DNA from 3 places in the Halomonas koreensis genome. Region 2 is predicted to be linked to each of the others. Evidence: predicted binding sites of a transcription regulator. Region 2 holds the regulator's gene; each other region holds the start of a gene.
What was found. The regulator FNR, encoded in region 2, switches genes on or off when oxygen is low (the NO sensors DNR and NnrR bind a similar motif). The targets are predictions, from matches to a motif close to TTGATNTANATCAA.

Region 1: the regulator FNR is predicted to act here: its motif matches at 2,481-2,494, upstream of QC818_RS14655 (Hsp20/alpha crystallin family protein).
Region 3: the regulator FNR is predicted to act here: its motif matches at 3,598-3,611, upstream of clpB (ATP-dependent chaperone ClpB).

Annotation. Positions count from the first base shown of each region.
Region 1 covers NZ_JARWAK010000013.1:99,730-104,698, forward strand. The annotation lists gene pepN (aminopeptidase N) at 1-1,253, opposite strand, end outside; gene QC818_RS14650 (YbaN family protein) at 1,330-1,707, opposite strand; gene QC818_RS14655 (Hsp20/alpha crystallin family protein) at 1,858-2,370, opposite strand; gene QC818_RS14660 (YajQ family cyclic di-GMP-binding protein) at 2,515-3,000, opposite strand; gene QC818_RS14665 (GNAT family N-acetyltransferase) at 3,081-3,584, opposite strand; gene cobO (cob(I)yrinic acid a,c-diamide adenosyltransferase) at 3,782-4,381, shown strand; gene QC818_RS14675 (3'-5' exonuclease) at 4,416-4,969, opposite strand, start outside.
Region 2 covers NZ_JARWAK010000005.1:63,450-68,418, forward strand. The annotation lists gene QC818_RS07560 (heavy metal translocating P-type ATPase) at 1-477, shown strand, start outside; gene ccoS (cbb3-type cytochrome oxidase assembly protein CcoS) at 474-698, shown strand; gene QC818_RS07570 (sulfite exporter TauE/SafE family protein) at 698-1,396, shown strand; gene QC818_RS07575 (radical SAM protein) at 1,485-2,486, shown strand; gene fnr (fumarate/nitrate reduction transcriptional regulator Fnr) at 2,555-3,298, shown strand; gene ttcA (tRNA 2-thiocytidine(32) synthetase TtcA) at 3,519-4,430, opposite strand; gene QC818_RS07590 (exonuclease domain-containing protein) at 4,525-4,969, opposite strand, start outside.
Region 3 covers NZ_JARWAK010000012.1:107,864-112,832, forward strand. The annotation lists gene QC818_RS14000 (NAD+ synthase) at 1-583, shown strand, start outside; gene QC818_RS14005 (outer membrane protein assembly factor BamD) at 742-1,551, opposite strand; gene rluD (23S rRNA pseudouridine(1911/1915/1917) synthase RluD) at 1,710-2,669, shown strand; gene pgeF (peptidoglycan editing factor PgeF) at 2,666-3,421, shown strand; gene clpB (ATP-dependent chaperone ClpB) at 3,741-4,969, shown strand, end outside.

The DNA of each region.
Region 1 (4,969 bases), on a different contig from region 2:
GCCTGGCCGTCGAAGCGCTCGAAGTAGCGATCGCTGCCGCGACGGAAGGCGTCCCAGCCCACCAGGTTGCGCAGCATGCGCACGATCTCGGCGCCCTTCTCGTAGATGGTCAGGGTGTAGAAGTTGCCGATCTCGATGTAGTGGTCGGGGCGCACCGGATGCGCGGTGGGGCCGGCGTCCTCGGCGAACTGGGCGGTGCGGAAGAAGGAGACCTCCTCGATGCGCTTGACCGGCGCCGAGTTGGTGTCGGCGGAGAAGCACTGATCGCGGAAGACGGTGAAGCCCTCCTTGAGCGACAGCTGGAACCAGTCGCGACAGGTGACCCGGTTGCCCGACCAGTTGTGGAAGTACTCGTGGGCGACGATGCCCTCGACCCGCTGGAAGGCGGCATCGGTGGCAGTGTCGGGATGGGTCAGCACCGCCGCCGAGTTGAAGATGTTGAGCCCCTTGTTCTCCATGGCGCCCATGTTGAAGTCGTTGACCGCCACGATCATGAACAGGTCGAGGTCATACTCACGGCCGTAGGTCTCCTCGTCCCAGCGCATGGCCCGCTTCAGCGAGGCCATGGCGTGATCGGTCTTGCCGAGGTTCTCCTCCTCGACCCAGATCTGCAGGGTCACGTCGCGGCCGCCGGCGGTGGTGAAGCCGTCCTCCACCTTCTTCAGGTCGCCGGCCACCAGGGCGAACAGGTAGCAGGGCTTGGGATGGGGATCCTCCCAGGTCACGAAGTGGCGGCCGCCGGGCAGCTCGCCGCGCTCCACCGGGTTGCCGTTGGACAGCAGCACCGGCTCCCGGCCGGCGTCGCCGATGACCGTGGTGGAGAAGGTGGCCATGACGTCGGGACGATCCGGATAGAAGGTGATCCGGCGGAAGCCCTCGGCCTCGCACTGGGTGCAATACATGCCGTTCGACTGGTAGAGCCCTTCCAGGGCGGTGTTGTCCTCGGGCGCGATCTCCACCTCGGTGTCCAGCAGGAAGCGTGCCGGCACCCGCTCGACCCGCAGGCCGCGCTCGGTGAGCGCGTACTCGTCCTCGCCCAGCGGCTGGCCGTCGATGGCGATGGCCTTGAGCGCGAGCTGCTCGCCGTCGAGCTCCAGCGGGGCGCCGGCCTCGCGATCCGGGTGGCGCTCGACGTGCAGGCGCGCCTTGACCCGGGTGGCGGCGGGATCGAGGTCGAAGGTCAGCTCGGTATGGGTCACGCGGTAGGCGGGGGGACGGTAGTCGCTCAGGTAGATCGGTTGGGGTTCGGACATCGAGGATGGCTCCTGTCGAGAATTGTCGCCATTGTACGGCGCCGACAGCCTCCACCTCAAAGCGGCCGAGCGAGGGTCAGGCGTCGGCCACGGGTTCCGGGCGCGTCAGGATCCAGGCCCCCACCAGGGCCAGCCCGGCGAGCAGCGGCAGCTTGAGCCACAGGGCGCCGACCGTCAGGCCCAGCACCAGCATCGAGATCAGCAGCATGGCCCCGGCGAGCCACTTGGCGTGGCGCGGAATCGCCCGCTCGGACTCCCAGGCCTGGACCGCGGGCCCGAAGCGGGGATGGGCGCGGATCCAGCCGGCGAAGCGCGGCGAGCCCCGGGACGCCGACCACACCGCCAGCAGCATGAAGCAGGTGGTGGGCAGCAGCGGGAGGAAGGCGCCGATCACCCCCAGCAGGAAGCTGATCCCGGCAAGCGTCAGGTAGGCGGCTCGGCGTGCATGGGACATCGTTCACGGACTCCCGTGGCGGCAACGGCGTTGCCCTTATTGAAGCCCAAGCGGCCCCCCGCTGCCAATGATGGTGGTCAATGGTCGCGTCAGGGACGGGCTATGACGGGGTGGATGCCGGCGGCCCCGACGGGCCGCCGGCAAGCTGGCTCAGCCCTTGATGGGAATCTCGCGGCGAGCGCTCCCGGCCTCGCCGCTGCGTGGCACGGTGATGGTGAGCACGCCCTTGTCGAAGGTCGCCTCGATGCCCTCGGGCTTGGCGTCGGCGGGCAGGTCGAGCAGCCGGCGGAAGCGCCCGTAGGCGCGCTCCACTCGCTGGTAGCGATCCTCCCGGGTGGTGCTCTCCTGGCGCTTCTCGCCCTCGATCACCAGGCGATCCTTGTCGAGGGTCAGCTTGATGTCCTGCTCCTCGACCCCCGGCACCTCGACGCTGATGAGGTAGTCCCCGTCGCGCTCGGCGATGTCGAGACGCGGGCGCAGCAGCTCCGGCATCTCGCCGCTGCCGGCCTCCATGGCGGGCAGGCCGAACTGGCGCAGCATGCCGTCCATCCAGCGATCCAGCTCGCGATGCATGCCGGACAACGGCTGCGGCTCACGGGCGGCGGGGGCATCCTGGCTCTCGCTGCGGAACCAGCTCCAGGGCGTCCACTTCTGCAGATCCATAGGTCACCTCCCGATGCGATTGCGACACATCCTGGCCAAGGTACTCATGCATCCTGCAGGATCAGAATTGGTGGCGGCCGGGGGCATTTCAAGGCCGGGCGAACGAGGGCTTGATCCGCGTCAAGCCCTCGTCCGCCGCCGGGCTCAGTCCCGGAAGTTGTCGAACTGCAGCGGCAGGTCGGGGCCGTCCTCGCCCCTGAGCAGGGCCATGATGGCCTGCAGGTCGTCGCGCTTCTTGCCGGTCACGCGGACCTTGTCGCCCTGGATCTGGGCCTGGACCTTGAGCTTGCTGGCCTTGATGCGCTTGACGATGTCCTTGGCCTCGGCCTGCTCCAGCCCCTGCTTGAGCCGCGCGCTCTGGCGGGCCCGCACGCCGGAGAGCTCGGGCTCCTCGACGTCCAGGCAGCGGGGGTCGATGCCCCGGGCGATCAGCTTGTTGCGCAGGATGTCGAGCATCTGGCGCAGCTGGAAGTCGACCTCGGCCTCGAGGCCGACCGTCTCGCCCTCGAGCGAGAAGGCGGCGGTGACGCCCTTGAAGTCGAAGCGACCCTGTAGCTCGCGATTGGCCTGGTCGACGGCGTTGCGGGCCTCGTGGGCGTCGAACTCGGAGACGATATCGAATGACGGCATGGGGCTTTCCCGGTGATGGATGACCGCCCCATTCTACCAGGCCGGCGGGCGAGGGCCGGCGTCGACGCCGCGACCGAGGGTCATGGCCGCATCGCCGGGGCCAGGCGGCGCTCGGGGCTCGCCGGGCCGGCCTCGACCAGCGCCTTGGTCATGCGCCAGGCCGCGCAGCCGTCCTCGTAGTAGTCGGGCAGCCAGTCGCTGGGCGCCAGGCCCATGCTGCGATAGAGCGACAGCGCCACCTGGTTGTCGGCCCTGACCTCCAGTACCAGCCGATCGCAGTCTCGGCCCCGGGCCCGCGCCTCCAGCCGGGCCAGCAGGCGGCGCCCCAGGCCGGCACCGCGGGCCTCGGGATGCACGCAGAAGGAGTAGAGACGCGCCCGGCCGCTGCCGTGGCGGAACAGCAGGGTGCCATAGCCCAGCAGGCGATCGCCCTCCGCCACCGCCAGCAGGGTCAGGGCGTGGGCGCGATTGAGCAGGTGCCAGAGCTGGCGACGGGTGAACCGATCCCCCGAGAAGGCGACCTGTTCCAGCCGGTAGAGGTCGGCGAGGTCGCGGGAGTCGGCGACGCGCAGGATGACGGTCATGGGGCCTCCGGCGGATATGCCGACGATTCTGGCGTGCCCCCGCGACGCTGTCAGCGCCGGCGACGATGAAATGTTTTCAGCTGCAGGCGGTCGCGCCAGGGACCTGCCTCAAGCCCGCCGGGCCCCGAGGCGTGAACGCCGGCCGGTTCCTGGGGTAGGCTGCGGGCTCGTCGTCATCATCAACCGGAGACATCGACATGAGCGACCGCCAGACACGCCACCGCCAGGCCATGCAGAAGCTCAAGGCGCATGTGGACGAGCGGGTGGCCGACGCCACCGAGCAGCGCGGCCAGTTGCTGGTGTTCACCGGCAACGGCAAGGGCAAGACCACCGCCGCCTGGGGCACCGTGACCCGGGCGCTCGGCTACGGCTACCGCGTCGGAGTGGTGCAGTTCATCAAGGGGCAGTGGGCGTGCGGCGAACGCGAGCGGCTCGAGGCGGACCCGCGGCTGGAGGTGGCGATCATGGCCACCGGCTTCACCTGGGAGACCCAGAACCGCGAGGCGGACACCCGGGCGTGCGGGGAGGCCTGGGCGGAGGCCGCGCGGATGCTGGCCGACCCCGGGATCTACCTGGTGGTGCTCGACGAGATCACCTACATGCTCAAGTTCGGCTACCTGGACATCGCCACCGTCCGCCAGGCGCTGGAGGCCCGTCCCGCCGAGCAGACGGTGATCGTCACCGGGCGCAACGCCCACCGCGAGCTGCTGGCCATGGCCGATACCGTCACCGAGATGCAGGAGGTGCGCCACGGCTTCAACGCCGGCCTCGAGGCCCGGCGCGGCATCGACTACTGACCCGCGGCGCCGACGGGCCCGGCCGCCTGCCCGATCAGCTCCAGATCGTGCCCACCGGCGTCTCGGGACGGTAGTGATGGGCGATCTGCGCCTGGAGCAGTTCCGCCGTGGCCAGGGCATCGGTCAGGGCGTGGTGCCCCTGGTAGGGCGGCAGGCCGTAGCGGCTGCGGCTGTCGTAGAGGCGGATCGAGGCCGGCGGACGACCGATCCAGCGCTTGAAGCGGGCCATCAGCGACTGGCGATGGATGCGCGCCTCCAGCGACATGGTGTCGATCACCGGGAACATCACCCCCTCGCCGAGCCGCGCCTTCACGGCAACGTCCAGGAAGGGGCGCTCGATGTGGCGATAGTGCACCACCGCCAGGCGCCCGGCCAGGGCGTCGAGCAGCTCGCCGAGGACGTCGTCCAGCTCCGGGGCCCGGTCGATGTCGGCATGGGTGATGTGGTGGAAGGTCACCGAGCGGGCGCTCAACGGCCGACGCGGGCGCACGATCCAGTAGCGCCGCCCCGACAGCCCGATCCGCGGCAGGGTGAAGGGCACCAGGCCGATGCTGACGATGGAGTTGCGCCGGGCGTCGAGGCCGGTGG
Region 2 (4,969 bases):
ACCCGCGCGCTCGCCGAGCGCCTGGGCATCGCGACATGGCACGCCAAGGCGAGCCCCGAGGACAAGCTCGACCGGCTGCGCGCCGCCCAGGCCGGCGGCGACCGGGTGGCCATGGTCGGCGACGGCATCAACGACGTGCCGGTGCTGGCCGGCGCCGACCTGGCCATCGCCATGAACGGCGCCACCGACCTGGCCCGCACCCGGGCCGACGCCGTCTTGCTGGGCCCGCGCCTCGCGCGTATCGTCGAGGCCATCGACATCGGCCGGGCCACCCGGCGGATCATCCGCCAGAACCTGGCCTGGGCGCTGATCTACAACCTGGCCGCCCTGCCGCTGGCCGCCATGGGCTGGGTGCCGCCCTGGCTGGCCGCCCTGGGCATGTCGGCCAGCTCACTGGTGGTGGTCGGCAACGCCCTGCGCCTGGCGCGCTGGACGCCCGAGGCCGCCGTCCCCGCTGGGAGAGCCGAGACCCCATGAAGATCCTCTATCTGCTGATTCCCCTGTCGCTGATCCTGCTGGGCCTGGCCGTCTGGGCCTTCTTCTGGGCGGTCAAGCACGATCAGTTCGAGGACCTGGAAGGGCCGGCCCACCGCATCCTCTTCGACGAGGACGACAACGACCTGCCCCCCGAGGAGCGCGCCCGGCGTCGCGGCGAGTCCGACGCGCCGGCCGACGACGAGGACCACCGGACGCGCTGATGGATCCCACCGGACTCGACCTGCCGCCGCTGGCCGCGGCCTTCGTCTTCGGCCTGCTGGGCGGCGCCCACTGCATCGGCATGTGCGGCGGCATCATGAGCGCCCTGACCTTCGCGGTGCCGCCCAGCATGCGCCACCCGGCGCGGCTGTCCGGCCTGCTGCTGGGCTACAACCTGGGCCGCATCGCCAGCTACATGGCCGCCGGCGCCCTGGTGGCCGGGCTGGGCACCCTGATCGGCGTCGCCCCGGGGGCGCGCCTGGCCTTGCAGGCCCTGGCCGCGGTGATGCTGATCCTGATGGCGCTCTACATCGCCGACTGGTGGAAGGGGCTGCTGCGGGTCGAGGCCCTGGGCCGGCGCCTGTGGCGCCACCTGGAGCCGCTCGGCCGGCGGCTGATGCCGGTGGTGAAGGTGCCCCAGGCGGTGGCCCTGGGGGCGGTGTGGGGCTGGCTGCCCTGCGGGCTGGTGTATTCCATGCTGGCCTGGAGCCTGGCGATCGCCGAGCCGGCCCGGGGGGCGGCGCTGATGGGCGCCTTCGGCCTGGGCACCCTGCCGGCGCTGCTGGTCACCGGCCTGGCCGCCCGCCAGCTCGGCGCCCTGATCCGCCATCCGGCCACCCGCACCCTGGCCGCCACCGCGATCATCGGCTTCGCGCTGTGGCAGCTGTGGGCCCTGCTGCCCGCCGCGGGCCATCACTGAGCCACGAACCGCGGCCCGCTTGATCCAGCGCAACGCCCGCCGGCTGCCGGGGCACTAGCATGAAGGCATTCCGACCCGGAGCCTCATCATGCCCGTTCGCGCCCCGCGCCGCTTCGGCGCCGACGATTTCGAGACCGCCCTGGCGGCCAGCAACGCCGTCGGCCGCCCCCTCTCGGTTCGCCTGGCCCTGCCGTTCTGCCGCCAGGCCTGCCGGCACTGCGCCCGGCCGGTCGCCGGCGACGCCACCGGCATCCCCGAGGCCTACCTGACACGACTCGACCGCGAGATGGTGCTGGTGCGCCGGCCACTGGATCCGGCGCGACGGGTCCAGGCCCTGCACTGGGGCGGCGGCACCCCGTCGCTGCTGCGCCTGGACCAGATGAGCGACCTCATCGACCGCCTGGCGGCCCGCTTCTCCCTGGAAAGCGGCCCGAGCCGGGACTTCGCCATCGAGCTCGACCCCCGGGAGGCCGATGTCCTCACCCTGCGCCACCTGGAGGCGCTGGGCTTCAATCGCCTGCGCCTGACGGTGCTGGACCTGACGCCCCGGGTGCAGGCCGCCGTGGGTCGCCCCTGCCCCCGGCCCCTGATCGAGCCGCTGCTCGACGAGGCGGACCGGCTGGGCTTCCGCTCGCTGGCCGTGGAGCTGGCCCTGGGCCTGCCCCACCAGAGCGGCGAACGCCTCGCCGACACCCTGAGCCAGGTGGCGGCCATGGCCCCACCGCGGATCCTGCTGCATCGCGCCTCGCCGCCGGTCGCCGGAGCGCCGGATGCGGACGACCTCGAGGCGAGGGCCGAGCGCCTGCTGGCGGAGGCCGGCTACGCGGCCTGGCGGCCGGGGCACTATGCCCGGCGCGGCCCGGCCCTCGACGACGCCCGCGCCCAGGCCGACCGCGAGGCGCGGCGCGATCGCCTGGGCCTGGGCGTGGGCGCCCACTCCCGGCTCCCCGATGCCGAGGCGCGCAACGCCACCACGCTGGCCGACTACGCGGCGGCCCTGGACGCCGGCCGACTGGCCACCGCCTCGGGGCAGTGGCGGTCGCGCCCCGTCGACCCGCCCCCTCACCGGGCCGACGGGGGTATCACCTAAGGGATGCTATGCCTCGACGCGGTTCATCCTCCATAATGTCGCCCAGAGTCGACATCAAGGAGGACACCATGGCCGATACCGCAGCCGGCCGGCGACGTTCGCTGTTGAACGAGACCCGCTGCCGGACGTGCAGCCTGAGCTCGCTGTGCCTGCCCCTGGCCCTCGAGCTCGAGGACATGGATCAGTTCGACGCCATCATCCGCCGCCGCGCGCCGCTCAAGAAGGGCGAGTCGCTGTTCCGGCAGGGCAGCCCCTTCACCAGCGTCTACGCGGTGCGCTCGGGCAGCCTCAAGCAGGTCACCAGCGAGGGCAGCGGGGCCGACCAGCTCACCAACTTCTACCTGCCCAGCGAGCTGGTGGGCCTCGACGGCATCGACGAGACGACCTACCCGGGGTCGGTGATCGCCCTGGAGACCACCACGGTCTGCGAGATCCCCTTCGATCGCCTGGACGCCCTCTCGGAGCGCCTGCCGGAGCTTCGCAACCAGCTGTACCGCAGCATGAGCAAGGAGATGCGCGACGACCGCCGCATGATGCGCCTGCTGTCGCGCAAGACCGCCGATCAGCGACTGGCCACCTTCTTCGCCAGCCTCTCCGACCGCTTCCGGCGCCGCGGCTACTCCCCCTACAGCTTCCGGCTCTCCATGTCCCGGGCGGACATCGGCAACTACCTGGGCCTGGCGGTGGAGACGGTCAGCCGTATCCTGAGCCGCTTCCAGCAGCAGGGCTTGGTGGCCGTGTCGGGGCGCGAGGTCAACATCCTCGACCTGGATGCCCTGGTCGAGCTGGCCGAGGAGGAAGGCTGCCGCTGACACGCTATCGCGTGAGCTGGAAGCTGGAAGCTGGAAGCTGGAAGCTGGAAGCTGGAAGCTGGAAGCTGGAAGCTGGAAGCTGGAAGGCAGCGTAAACCGAACCGCCCCTATGGCAAAAGCCTAGGGGCGGTTTTGCTTCCGGCTTAGGTCCGCGCAGCGTACGACCTTCCAACTTCCCGGCGAAGCCGGAGACTTCCAGCTTCAAGCTTATGGCTTACGGCTACTCGTTATGGAGCTCGATGCGGTCGGCCTGCAGGCGCGCCTGCTTGTCCTCGAGGCCGGCGAAGTCGAACAGCTCGCGGTCGGCCAGCTGGGACGGCGCGACGTTGGTCACCGCCTTGAACATGCTCTCGAGCCGCCCCGGGTGCTTGGCCTCCCACTCGGCCAGCATCTCCTTGACCACCTGGCGCTGGAGGTTCGGCTGGGAGCCGCACAGGTTGCAGGGAATGATCGGGAAGGCCATCTGCCGGGCGAACTCGGCGATGTCCGCCTCCCGGCAGTAGGCCAGCGGCCGGATGACGATGTTCTTGCCGTCGTCGGAGAGCAGCTTGGGCGGCATCGACTTGAGGCTGCCGCCGTAGAACATGTTGAGGAACAGCGTCTCGAGGATGTCCTCGCGGTGGTGGCCCAGGGCGATCTTGGTGGCGCCGATCTCCTCGGCGTAGCCGTAGAGGGAGCCGCGCCGCAGCCGCGAACACAGCGCGCAGGTGGTCTTGCCCTCCGGGGTCTTCTCCTTGACCACCGAGTAGGTGTCGCGCTCGAGGATGTGGTAGTCCACGCCGATGCCGTCCAGGTACTCGGGCAGCACGTGCTCGGGAAAGCCGGGTTGCTTCTGATCCAGGTTGACCGCCACCAGCGAGAAGTCCACCGGGGCGTTGCGCTGCAGGCTGCGCAGGATCTCGAGCATGGTGTAGCTGTCCTTGCCGCCGGACAGACAGACCATCACCTTGTCGCCGTCGCGGATCATGCCGAAGTCGATGATGGCGTTGCCGACCTGGCGCCGCAGGCGCTTCTGCAGCTTGTTGAACTCGCGCTTGGCCTTGGCGTCCGGGCCAGCGGTCGCGGAGGCCGACGTCTCGGCGGGGGGCGCGTCCTCGGCGGGACGGGGATCGAACATCATGGCGTCTTGCATGGTCGGGGCACTGCCAGGGCATCGGGAATGAACGGCCGCCCATCCTACCACCCTCGTCCGGCACTGGCGATGCAGGCCGCGCCAGCCGGGGCTCTCAGCCGCTCAGGGGCAGCTCGGCCCGACGCGCCATGCGCAGCTGCATCAGGGCCGTGGTCACCGCCTTGCCCAGGGCGCTCTGGCGCCCCATCAGCGGCACGCCGAGACGCTCGGCGACCTCGTCGAAGCGCGGCGAGGACATGAAGTGGGGATGCTGATGCCGCTGTCGGCGCTGGTAGCGCTGAGCCAGGTCGATGCCGGCGTTGGGCAGCGCGAAGCCGAGGTGGCGACGCAGCATGCGGTTGAGCAGCGCCAGGTCGCGATCCAGCCGCCAGCCGACCAGCGGCCGGTTGCCGACGAACTCCAGCAGCCGGCCCAGGGCCTCGTCCATCGCCAGGCCCTCGTCCAGGTCGATGCCGCGCAGGCCATGATGACGCACGGCGTCCCCGGCCAGCGTCTCCGGGCGCGCCAGCCGCAGCTCCAGGGACTCGCTGGTCAGCACC
Region 3 (4,969 bases), on a different contig from region 2:
GGTCGAGGCCTTCATGGAGACCCTGGCCGACAGCTTCGCCGGTACCGAGCGGGACACCACCGAGGAGAACCTGCAGTCGCGCTGCCGCGGCGTGCTGCTGATGGCGATCTCCAACAAGAAGGGCCTGATGGTGCTGACCACCGGCAACAAGAGCGAGATGGCGGTGGGCTACGCCACCCTCTACGGCGACATGGTGGGCGGCTACAACGCCATCAAGGACGTCTACAAGACCTGGGTCTATCGCCTGGCCCGCTGGCGCAACACCCAGTCGCCGGCGATTCCCGAGCGGGTCATCGAGCGGCCGCCCTCCGCCGAGCTGGCTCCCGGGCAGCAGGACAGCGACTCGCTGCCAGATTACGACGTCCTGGACGCCATCCTGGTGCGCTACATCGAGGGCGACATGAGCGCCGAGGCGATCATCGACGCCGGCTTCGATCGCGAGGACGTCTACAAGGTGGTGCGGCTGGTGGATCGCTGCGAGTACAAGCGCCGCCAGGCGCCGGTGGGCGTGCGGGTGACCCGCCGCGGCTTCGGGCGCGACCGGCGCTACCCGATCGTCAACGGTTGGCAGCCGGGCGAGTAGCGAAGCCGTAAGCCGTAAGCTTTAAGCTGTAAGAAAACACCCCATCGGCGACGCCGATGGGGTGTTTCGGTTGCTTCGATCGTCCCGGTTATCCGGAGACTTGTAGCCCGCAGCCCGCAGCCCGCAGCCCGCAGCCCGCAGCCCGCAGCCCGCAGCCGTCAGGCCGAGAGCGCGGGGGCGTCCACGTAGCGGGGCTCGAAGGTGCGGCCGTCCAGGCGCTCGTGGTCGGGGGCGTTGTCGATCAGCACCTCGAGGGTCTCGCGGGCGCGCTCGCCCATGTCGAGGCCCAGGTAGCCCTCGACCATCACCGCCAGGGCGTCGCGGGTGCCCTCGGCCTGCGGATAGTGCTCGACCACCCAGCGGCCGCGTTCCACGGCGGCCAGGTAGGCGCCCTTGCGCAGGTAGAAGTCGGCCACCTGCAGCTCGTGGCGCGCCAGGACGTTGCGCAGGTAGACGATACGCTGCCGGGCATCCGGGGCGTACTGGCTGTTGGGGAAGCGCTGCACCAGCTCGCGGAAATCGGAGTAGGCGTCGCGGCTGGCGCCGAGGTCGCGCTTGGAGATGTCGATCAGCCGCAGCCCCTCGAGGCTGAAGCGGCCCGCCTGCCAGGCGGCCAGGCCGCGCAGGTAGTAGGCGTAGTCGACCTGGGGGTGGTCCGGATGCAGCCGGATGAAGCGGCTGGCCGCCGCCCGGGCGCTCTCCCAGTCGTCGGTCTCGTAGTAGGCGTAGATCAGTTCCAACTGCGCCTGCTCGGCGGTGTCGCCGAAGGGGAAGCGGGTGTCGATGGCTTCGAGCCGGTTGATGGCGGTGGTGTAGCGTCCGCCCTCCAGCGCGGCGCGCCCCTCCTCGTAGAGCTGGCGCTCCTTGAGCTCGGGGGCCTCTTCCTCTGAGGTGCTGGCACAGCCGGCCAGCAGGGCACTCGCCAGCAGCATGGCGGCCAGGCGGGGTCCGGTCGTGATAACGCGCATCGTGATCCTCGTGTCAAACAACCCTGGATGGCCGTGCTAGAATCGGCCCGATTCCGCCCACTATAAAGCACCTCGTGGCAAAACGCAGTCATCGCGCCGAGCGCGGGGGCATGCCGCCGGGGAACGCCTCACAGCTCAGACGGACCATCGCCGCACCCATGTCCCAGACCTTCGAAGCCCAGCACCGCGTCCCCGAGCAACTGGCCGGCCAGCGCCTCGACCAGGCCGCCGCCGAGCTCTTCACCGACTTCTCCCGGGAGCGTCTCAAGGCCTGGATCAAGGATGGCGCCCTGACCCTGGACGGCTGCCCCGGGCGGCCCAAGGACAAGGTCTACGGCGGCGAGACGCTGTCGCTGACCGCCGTGGTCGAGGACGATGCCCGCTTCGAGCCCGAGGACATCCCGCTGGACGTGGTCTACGAGGACGACGAGGTGCTGGTGATCGACAAGCCGCCGGGCCTGGTGGTGCACCCGGCGGCCGGCAACCCCGACGGAACCCTGCTCAACGGCCTGCTTCACCATTGCCCCGGCCTGGCGGCGGTGCCGCGCGCCGGCATCGTCCACCGCCTGGACAAGGACACCAGCGGCTTGATGGTGGTGGCCAAGACCCTGGCCGCGCAGACCTCGCTGGTGGAGCAGCTCCAGGCGCGCACCGTGTCCCGGGAGTACGATGCCGTCGCGGTGGGGGTGATGACCGCCGGCGGCAGCGTGGATGCGCCGATCGGCCGCCATCCCAAGGACCGCAAGCGCCAGGCGGTCACCGCCGGCGGCAAGCCGGCGGTGACCCACTACCGGGTGGTGGAGCGCTTCCGGGCCCACACCCATGTGCGCTGCAAGCTGGAGACCGGCCGCACCCACCAGATCCGTGTCCACCTGGCCCACCTGCGCTATCCGCTGATCGGCGACCCGGTCTACGGCGGGCGCCTGAAGTTGCCGGCCGGGGCCGGCGAGACGCTCAAGGAGGTGCTGCGGGAATTCCCGCGCCAGGCGCTGCATGCCCGCAAGCTGGCCTTCGTGCACCCGGCCAGCGGCGAGACCCTGCAATTCCGCGCGCCCCTGCCGGACGACCTGCTGATGCTGCTGGACTTCCTGCGCGACGACCGCGAGACGATGCGATGAGCGATGCCCTGGACCTCAGCCCGACCCTGATCCATCCCGACTGGCCGGCGCCGCCCTCGGTGGCGGCCTGCGTGACCACCCGCGAGACCGGCCCCAGCCAGGGCGACTTCGCCGCCTTCAATCCGGCGCTGCACGTGGGCGACAACCCGGCCCATGTGGCGCTCTGTCGTCGCCAGCTGCACAAGACGGTCGGCGACGACCGTCCCCTGCTGTGGCTGAACCAGGTGCATGGGGCCCGGGTGCAGCAGGCCTACGCGTCGGATCCGCCCGAGGCCGACGCCGCGGTGGCCATGGACCGCGGGCATGCCTGCGTGGTCCTGACCGCGGACTGTCTGCCGGTGTTCTTCTGCGACCGCGACGGCCGCCGCGTGGGGCTGGCCCACGCCGGCTGGCGCGGCCTCGCCGGGGGCGTGCTGGAGGCCACGGTGGCGGCCATGGGCGTCCCCGCGGAATCGCTGATGGCCTGGCTGGGCCCGGCGATCTCCAACGCCCAGTTCGAGGTGGGCGGCGAGGTGCGCCAGGCCTTCGTCGCCGTCCAGCCCGAGGCCATCGAGGCCTTCGATCCCAGCCCCTATCGCCTGGGCCACTACATGGCCGACCTCTACAAGCTGGCCCGCCTGCGCCTCGAGCGGCTGGGGCTGGCCCATGTCAGCGGCGGCCACTTCTGCACCGCCTGCGAGCCGCGCTTCTACTCCCACCGCCGCGACGACGGCGTCACCGGCCGCATGGCCAGCATGATCTGGCTACGCTGACGCGACAGGTTCGAGGGGCGAGGTTCGAGGCCCCGCACGCGAGGCAGCGGCGACGAGGCGATGACTCGCCGCAGGCTATCCTGCTTTCGCCCCTCGCCCCTCGCCCCTCGCCCCTCGCCCCTCGCCCCTCGCCCCTCGCCCCTCGCCCCTCGCCCCTCGCCCCTCGCCCCTCGCCCTTGATCCATATCAACCTCCGTCGCCTCCCGTGGGCGGCCGACTTGAAAGCCGGCCATCCTGACGCCATCTAGGATGTCAAGATCCATGACACCGGGTCAGGCGGCGCGTCCGACCGCGCCGTTACCCCGACGGAGGAAACCGAATGCGATTCGACAAGTTCACCGCCAAGCTGCAGAACGCCGTGGCCGATGCCCAGTCCCTGGCGGTGGGGCATGGCCATAACCAGCTCGAGCCCGGCCACCTGCTGATGGCGCTGCTGGATGCCAGCGATACCGGCGTCAAGGCGCTGGTGCAGAGGGCCGGCGGCGATGCCGCCCAGCTGCGCGACGGCCTCACCGGCCACCTGGAGGACCTGCCCCGGGTCGGCGACTTCGACGGCGAGGTGCAGCCGTCCCGTGACCTGATCAAGCTGTTCAACCTCACCGACCGCGAGGCCCAGAAGCGCGGCGACCAGTACATCGCCAGCGAGCTGGTGTTGCTGGCGGCCCTCGAGATGCGTCACGCGGTGACCAAGCTGCTGACCCAGGCCGGGGTGACCCGCAAGGCACTGGAGACGGCCATCGATAGCGTGCGCGGCGGCGAGAAGGTCGAGGACCCCAACGCCGAGGAAAGCCGCGAGGCGCTGGACAAGTACACCCTGGACCTCACCGAGCGCGCGACCAGCGGCAAGCTCGACCCGGTGATCGGTCGCGACGACGAGATCCGCCGCACCATCCAGGTGCTGCAGCGGCGCACCAAGAACAACCCGGTGCTGATCGGCGAGCCCGGCGTCGGCAAGACCGCCATCGTCGAGGGGCTGGCCCAGCGCATCGTCGACGGCGAGGTCCCCGAGGGGCTCAAGGACAAGCGCGTGCTGTCGCTGGACATGGGCGCGCTGCTGGCCGGCGCCAAGTTCCGCGGCGAGTTCGAGGAGCGCCTGAAGGCGGTGCTCAAGGAGCTGGCCCAGGAGGAGGGCCGGATCATCCTGTTCATCGACGAGCTGCATACCATGGTCGGCGCCGGCAAGGCCGAGGGCGCCATGGACGCCGGCAACATGCTCAAGCCGGCCCTGGCCCGCGGCGAGCTGCACTGCGTGGGCGCCACCACCCTCGACGAGTACCGCCAGCACATCGAGAAGGACGCCGCCCTGGAGCGCCGCTTCCAGAAGGTGCTGGTGGACGAGCCCAGCGAGGAGGACACCGTGGCCATCCTGCGCGGGCTCAAGGAGCGCTACGAGGTGCACCACGGCGTCGACATCACCGACGGCGCGATCATCGCCGCGGCCAAGCTGTCGACCCGCTACATCACCGACCGCCAGCTGCCCGACAAGGCCATCGACCTGGTCGACGAGGCCTGCTCGCGGATCCGCATGGAGCTCGACTCCAAGCCCGA